2 regions of the Peribacillus sp. NJ11 genome follow, and region 2 is predicted to be linked to the other one. Evidence: predicted binding sites of a transcription regulator. Region 2 holds the regulator's gene; the other holds the start of a gene.
What was found. The regulator LexA, encoded in region 2, represses DNA repair genes until DNA is damaged. The targets are predictions, from matches to a motif close to CGAACATATGTTCG.
Positions count from the first base shown of each region.

Region 1 (3,700 bases), 1.5 Mb from region 2:
ACAGTAAAGAGGATCGATGTCGTTTCGAAAATGAAAGGCTGTCCCTTGAGAACAGCCCTTCCGCTCATTATTCCATTATCCTTACATCCGCTATATCGGAAAGCCTGATATAGTGAGCCTGCTGAAAGCGATCAACGATATGAAGCTTTTGGGTGAGCTCATTATAATAATGGATCCTGCCGATTAACAGCTGATACCGGTTTCCTTCATAATGAGCAATCGCGACATCCTTTCTTTCCTCCATCGCTTCCCCCATTACCGCATTCATTTCTTCCAGTTGCTGCTCATCCAGGATGCGCTCCGTTTCATAGCCATCCTCCACCACCCAATCCCGCAGCATCTTCACATGCTCCGGCAACATCATCGATGTCCATTTGATACGGCCGCGATCACGAATCATTCTTTTCCCTCCCTTCAAAGTCAACCTTACGCCTTATGCCCACCAAGCAGCCTGCTTCGGTGAACAGCTGTACCCGCTTCTGTATACGAAACTGCACGCAATAACGATTTGGGTCCATATTTATGGCGGATTCGATCAACCGTGTAACTCAATTCCCGCTTTTTCCAGCGCGGAGCATCAAATAAAGTCAGCTGCATTTCGTTATCATCCACAATATTCGAGAGTCTGACCTCTATGCTCCGAACCGTTTTTTGCTTATAGTTCTCATGAAAAAGCTCCAGGCAAACTTTATATAACTCCATCGTAATGTTGGTCGGTTCGCTGATCGAACGCGAACGATGGAAACCACCGCCAAACTCATCCTTGCTGTAACCAATGCTTAGGCTGACCGTCCTTCCTGCCTTGCGATGGGTACGTGCCCTTCTTCCAACTTCTTCGCAAATTTCCAGCATGACCTGCTTGACCTCATGCTCCGCCTTATAATCCCTAAGCAGGATTTGACTTTTGCCAAAGCTGACCTGCCCTTCAATGATCACTGCCCCCATATCCGATAAATCTATTCCCCACGCATGGTGGTAAAGCTGATTGCCCATAATTCCAAACTTCGCTTCAAGTAATTCAAGATCATAATTGGCAAGCTGTCCAACCGTGAATATTCCCATTCCATGAAGGGTTTTTTCTACGCGCCTGCCGATTCCCCACATTTCACGAAGCGGGGAAATCGGCCAAAGTTTGTTTGGCACATCCTCATACTTCCATTCTGCAATCCCTTTATGTTTGGCTTCCAAATCCAGGCAAAGTTTTGCCATAAGCATGTTCGGACCAATTCCAATGGCACAGGGGAGCTGTAATTCCCGTTCGATTTCATCTTTTATCTTTTCAGCTATCACCCGGGCATCTCCCCATAAAGAAGCGGCACCATCGACTTTCACAAAACTTTCGTCCACACTATACACGTGAATCGCTTCTTTGGGCACATAACGGTTGAACAAGCGGGTGATTTCCGTCGAGACCCTTAAATAGGTCGCCATTTTGGGTTCAACGACGACAATCCTTGGATCATTCGGAATCTCAAACATCCGCGAACCTGTCTTGATGCCAAATTCCTTCTTCATTTTTGGAGAAGCTGCAAGCACAATGCTCCCCGTCCTCTTCAAATCACCAACCACCGCCAGATAACAATCGAGTGGGTCCAGACCAAGCATGACCGCAGAACAGCTTGCATAAAAACTTTTCATATCGATACACATAATTGATTGTTTCGGCATCGTCCCATAATCCATCATTTCTTCACCCTAACAAGAATATACGTTCGCTTTTATTATATTCATAACTTTAACCGAATATACGTTCTTATTCAATGGAAGTTTTCATACAAATTTCTACTTTTTATTGTAATTTCCTTGAAAAATATAATAGATCCTAAAAACGGATAAATTACCATATTTAAACTATGTTTCCATATAGTTTTTTTAAAATAGATTAATTAGTAACTTGAATAATTTCAAGTGGATCCATATGCTTAGTTTTTTAAAATTCATCCACCCTTTTCAACAGGCTTTCGTCTATTTAATTTTAGTCTTACTACTCATTTTTTGTAATGTAATTGTAACCAAAATTATGTCTAATTGTCATAATGGTATTGTAGGATAATATTGTTAAGAATAATAGAGAGATAGATAGAGAGGAAATGAAAATTATGAAGAAATGGATCGCTTCAGCTGCTGTTGCATCTGCCATGATGCTAACCCCACTGCAAGCCTTTGCAAATATCGGAGATCAAACCCTCAGACCCGGAATGACACATAGCGATGTCAAACAACTACAACAACTTTTAAAAACCAAAGGTTATTTCACATATTCAGGTTCACTTACTACATATTACGGCACGTATTCTGTATCTGCAGTAAAAAAATTCCAAAAAGCCAAAGGCTTAACTGTCGACGGAATTGCCGGCCGAGGCACATTTAATGCGCTTGGTGTTTATAATGTCAATAATACAAGCCTGATTAGCTATGCAAAAACCTTAATAGGCAAACCCTATAAATGGGGCGGGACAACACCGACTGGATTCGACTGCTCAGGCTTCGTCTATTACGTATTCCAGAAATCACAAGGAATTACCTTACCGCGTACAACATCATTGCTCTATTCCAATACAGGTTTAAGAGTATCATCACCAGCTAAAGGTGATCTTGTATTCTTTGATACTTCTTCTGGAAGAACAGGAGTATCCCATGTTGGGATCTATATCGGAAATGGTCAATTCATCAGTGCTACGTCTTCTAAAGGAATAACCATCACGGATATGGATAATTCTTATTGGAAACCAAAATATTTAGGTGCGAAAACGTTATAAAATCCAGGACATGAGCTCATCCTTGTGAGCGAAATCCCATTAAAAAAACCGGACTGAATTCATAAATGATTCAGTCCGGTTTTATTGATTTATTTTATATATAATATTTCATCCGTTAAATCCTCTACAGTCACCATGAATGATGAATCCAAATTGGAACGATTCATCATTTCAATATTATACACATGCTCTGAGGGCAAATGGACGACATCGAGAACCATGAATCGCTGACTTTCCGCTTTGCTGACATGATCGAGGGCAGCAGTGACCGCCCTTTGTTCGGCCAAACTTTTTTCATCCGTCAAAACAAGAATCAATTCCGCTTCCGCTTTCCCAGGAAATGATTTCTTGACCCCGCCCCGGTGCCATGGTTTCACTTTCATCCCGATTTCCAGGTCAGAGAAATCGAGGTCATTACCATGTTGATCTTGAATATATGTATCATTGGTCACCTTATAGTACGTCCCTTTAATCAAAATCCTTTTATCGTCAAGATCCGTAATGAAACCTTCTTCCCCCTTATCTATGGCTTCATGCATGTTCCAATCAGAGGATTGACAGCTAACCAGAATAAAGGCAACAATTATATATATAAAAAGGTTTACAATCATCTTCATGAAAATCCCTCCTAAGAAATAGACGGATTCCCCATGAAATAGTTACCAATTTATTCGGAATAAAACTTCCGTTATTTCATAAAAAAGGGGAATGTCATCGACATTCCCCTTTGCCTATTATTAGACCATCTTTCGCCTTTTTGAACTAGCCTACTTTTTAAAAAATGCTTTTTTCCCTAATGTTTCGGTGATCTTTGGAAACATGTTATACCATTTCCCAGCTAAATTCATCCAGCCAGGGAGGTTGATTTCCCTCTTATTGGTCAGCATCGCCGCTACGATTTTAGCCGCGACATCTCCAGGTTTAAGCATGAACTTTTCGAC
Region 1 is NZ_JAUCFO010000001.1:3,095,113-3,098,812, reverse strand. Features, by position in the region: gene QUF86_RS15310 (YolD-like family protein) at 68-400, opposite strand; gene QUF86_RS15305 (Y-family DNA polymerase) at 427-1,686, opposite strand; gene QUF86_RS15300 (C40 family peptidase) at 2,100-2,759, shown strand; gene QUF86_RS15295 (DUF3221 domain-containing protein) at 2,849-3,376, opposite strand; gene QUF86_RS15290 (SDR family NAD(P)-dependent oxidoreductase) at 3,527-3,700, opposite strand, start outside.
Region 1: a site for LexA is predicted at 1,741-1,754, ahead of QUF86_RS15305 (Y-family DNA polymerase). Genes of this name have one in related genera too.

Region 2 (3,700 bases):
TAATTTCTCCTTCCAATAAAAAGTATGCACCTTCCTTAAAAGTTCATTATGCAAAAAATGAAACTTCCTTTTTTAATGGTGCCACCATCCAAACATTTAATAGAAATAACCTTGAAATTGGTGACTGGAGAGTTCGACTGAAGACTAAATCGCCAAAAGACGCATACCTGTTCACAGCACATTTTAACGAAAAGAATCCCATTACATTAAGTATGGCCGGAAAAGTTAAGCAAAAAGATGCAAAATTTTTAATAAAGAATCCAATGAATGATAACAAAAGGCCAATCAGCACAACATTTTCGGTTCATCTAATAGATGAAAACGGTAATGAAATTCGTGAAAAAAGCTCAATTAAGGTAATGGACGCCGGAAATTTTTCTGGTACTCTTCCAGAAGTACCTAAATCAGGTGTTTATAATGTAACGATTGATGTCAAGGAAAAAAATGTGAATGGTACTGAAAGAACCCGTACATTGATTCGTTCGGTCTATATAGAAAAATAGTAAAAATGATTAGAAAAGACCTTCTCTTAATTGAGAGGTCTTTTTTTGGGGTGAAATGTATTGAAATGATTCAGCAAAAGGAAACAGCCAGGCCGTATTTCATATTGGTCCTAAGTTAGCGGTTGATCGAAGGGCATTTAGCAAGTCAGATCCCCCTGCAACAAAAAAGATTCATGAAATCCAACGAGTGCCATCTAGGATTTAATCCGTCTTTTGATAAGATTCCCTATAAGTTAAAATACAAGTTTTGAGTGCTGAATAATTGCCAATGCTTGCATAGCCATAAAACCAGCCCATGAAAATTCCTGCAACCAAATGATGTCGGTGGCTAATGAAAATGGAAATGAATAAGCCAATACCCAAAGCGATGGTAGGGATGAATTTTGGTGGAATATGAAAAATGACCTTAATAAGTTGAGTAAGAATCATGATGGTAGGAATGGCTATCACTGCATCCCAAAAGTTTGTATGGATGGTTGGGTAGTCCATAATGTCACCACCTTATATTAGAAGTTTTACAAAATTAATTTTTACCATTTATAAAAGGTTTATACATAGTAATTCATTAAATGATTGATCAAATAAAGTTGATGCAAATGGTTTTGAAATTTTCAGCGTTCAATTAAAAAGCCATCAATCCATTGAATATTAATGGGTTTGATGGCTTTTACTAGAGAGGGAGAATGATAATCCAAATTGAAGCCGTACTTAGTAAGTTATCACCATATTGATCTTAGTGAAAAACAATTAATAACATTTTTTTGCTGGACAAGCTGTAACCTTTCTCATAGTTTAGAATACGATAAGAATGAAGATATCCAACTAATAATGGGAGGTTCTAATGAGTAAGGAATCGTTTATTAAGGAAATTGCTCCTTATGCCCAAAAAATTCAAAAGGAATTTAAAATATTACCTTCTGTTGTCATTGCACAAGCTTGTTTGGAGAGTGGTTATGGGACAAGCTTCTTAGCAAATCAAGGGAAAAATATATTCGGTACAAAAGGTGACTATAAAGGAGATTCTGTCATTATTCAAACAATCGAATATGTCAACGATGCGCCCGTTCAAGTATGGTCCAAATTCAGAAAATATCCAACATGGGCAGAAAGTCTACAAGATCTTGCCTATCTATATGTAAAGGGGACTTCATGGAATAGAAGTTTGTATACAGCTGTCATTGGGGAAAAAGATTACAAAAAGGCACTTAAAGCAATATTCGATGCGGGCTACGCCTCGGACCCGAAATATATAGAAAAACTGGTGAATCTTATCGAAACAAGTGATTTAACTAAATATGACGCAAGCAACGAAGAGGTCTATCATATAGTCAAAAAGGGGGACTCTGTCTCTGCGCTTGCCAAAGCATATGGTTCTACACAGGTACAGATTCAACAGTGGAATGGGTTGGCCGATCTTAACCTCATTAAAGTGAACCAAAGATTAAGAGTGAAATGAACTTTTAACAGGGAGCGGGATTTTAACGCTCCCTTTTTTTTATTGGAATGAGGGTTTCCTATTTTTCAAAATACATATATCCAGAAAGACGTTAGTTTCCCTTTCATCCGGCATAAATGAGAAAGGATGTTAATAATCTTAGGAAAACTCGATTCTATCAAAAAAATATATCAAAACCTAGTCTTCCATATGCATAATGAGAGAATTCGGGACATAAATTAAACAAACAAAAAAAGCGCGGTTAGCGCTTTTAGTGTATTTGTCTATATAAGCCTATAACTTTTCCAAGTATCGAAACATCTCTTAAAATAATTGGTTCCATATTCGAGTTCTCAGGCTGAAGCCTTATGTAATCCGGTTCCTTAAAGAATCGTTTTACAGTGGCTTCATCATCTTCCGTCATGGCCACGACGATATCTCCATTATTGGCGCTGCTTTGTTGTTTCACGATGACATAATCTCCATCATGAATTCCTGCTTCGATCATACTTTCACCCATGATTTCCAGCATGAATACATGGTCATCATGCGGAACCATGCTTTCGGGAAGCGGAAAGTATTCTTCTATGTTTTCGATGGCCGTTATCGGCATGCCCGCTGTTACTTTTCCAAGTAACGGAACGTTCACGACATTAACTTTGGGGATATTGTTCGCTTCCTCCAAATTCAGTATTTCAATGGCCCTCGGCTTGGTTGGGTCACGTCTTATCAGGCCTTTACTTTCCAGGCGGGATAAATGTCCGTGTACTGTTGAACTTGATGCAAGTCCAACTGCTTCGCCAATCTCCCGTACGGAAGGTGGATACCCTTTTTGGCGGACCTCTTCTTTAATGAAATCAAGGATATCTTGCTGCCGTTTTGATAGTTTAGTCATATGTGCACCTCTTCTCCAATGTTCTTTGCTACATTATAGCATGGCCCCCAACTCTATACAAACATAAGTTCGAATTTTGTTGTTGACTGAAACAAACGTTCGTATTATAATTTGGACGTAACATACGAACGAACATTCGCTTTGGAGGGATATTTATGAAAAAATTATACAAAAATTATATTTCTACGATTCTATTAGCGGGATCGGTATTCATCTTTTCAATTTTATTCTCTTGTACATTAGACAATGATCAAAAAAAGGATTTCCTTTCTATAGAAGTAAGTGAAGGCGACACCCTATGGGAAATTGCCGAAGAGTATGAAGAAGCTGATTTGACAAAAAAAGAATTCATTGGTTGGATAGAAGAGCATAATGGAGTCAGGGCGGATACGATTAAACCTGGTCAAGTCATTGTCATACCGGTTAAAGGGGACGATCTTGTTCAGAATTTGGCCAGTCAGCAGTAAGTAGTGAAGGTAGGGTATTATGAAGGCAGTAATCTATTGTAGGGTTAGCACAGAAAAAGAATCCCAGGAAACATCATTGGCAAGGCAGGAAGATGAATTAGTTAAATTGGCGGAAAAGATGGATGTGGAAGTTGTTTCCATAATAAAAGAACAGGCAAGTGGTTATGAGTTAAATCGGGATGGCATATTTGACATGCTTGAACTATTTAAAACCAAAGAAGCTGAAGTTCTATTAATCCAGGACGAAACTAGACTGGGGAGGGGAAATGCCAAAATAGCCCTTTTCCATGTCATCCTTAAAGAAGACGTGAAAATTTATACGCTCTCACACGATGGAGAACTTGAGTTATCTGATTCGGATGCCATGGTCATCCAGATAGTTGGTATTGTAGAAGAATAT
Region 2 is NZ_JAUCFO010000001.1:4,603,444-4,607,143, reverse strand. Features, by position in the region: gene QUF86_RS22555 (esterase/lipase family protein) at 1-503, shown strand, start outside; gene QUF86_RS22550 (hypothetical protein) at 705-992, opposite strand; gene QUF86_RS22545 (glucosaminidase domain-containing protein) at 1,345-1,959, shown strand; gene lexA (transcriptional repressor LexA) at 2,210-2,833, opposite strand; gene yneA (cell division suppressor protein YneA) at 2,989-3,300, shown strand; gene QUF86_RS22530 (YneB family resolvase-like protein) at 3,320-3,700, shown strand, end outside.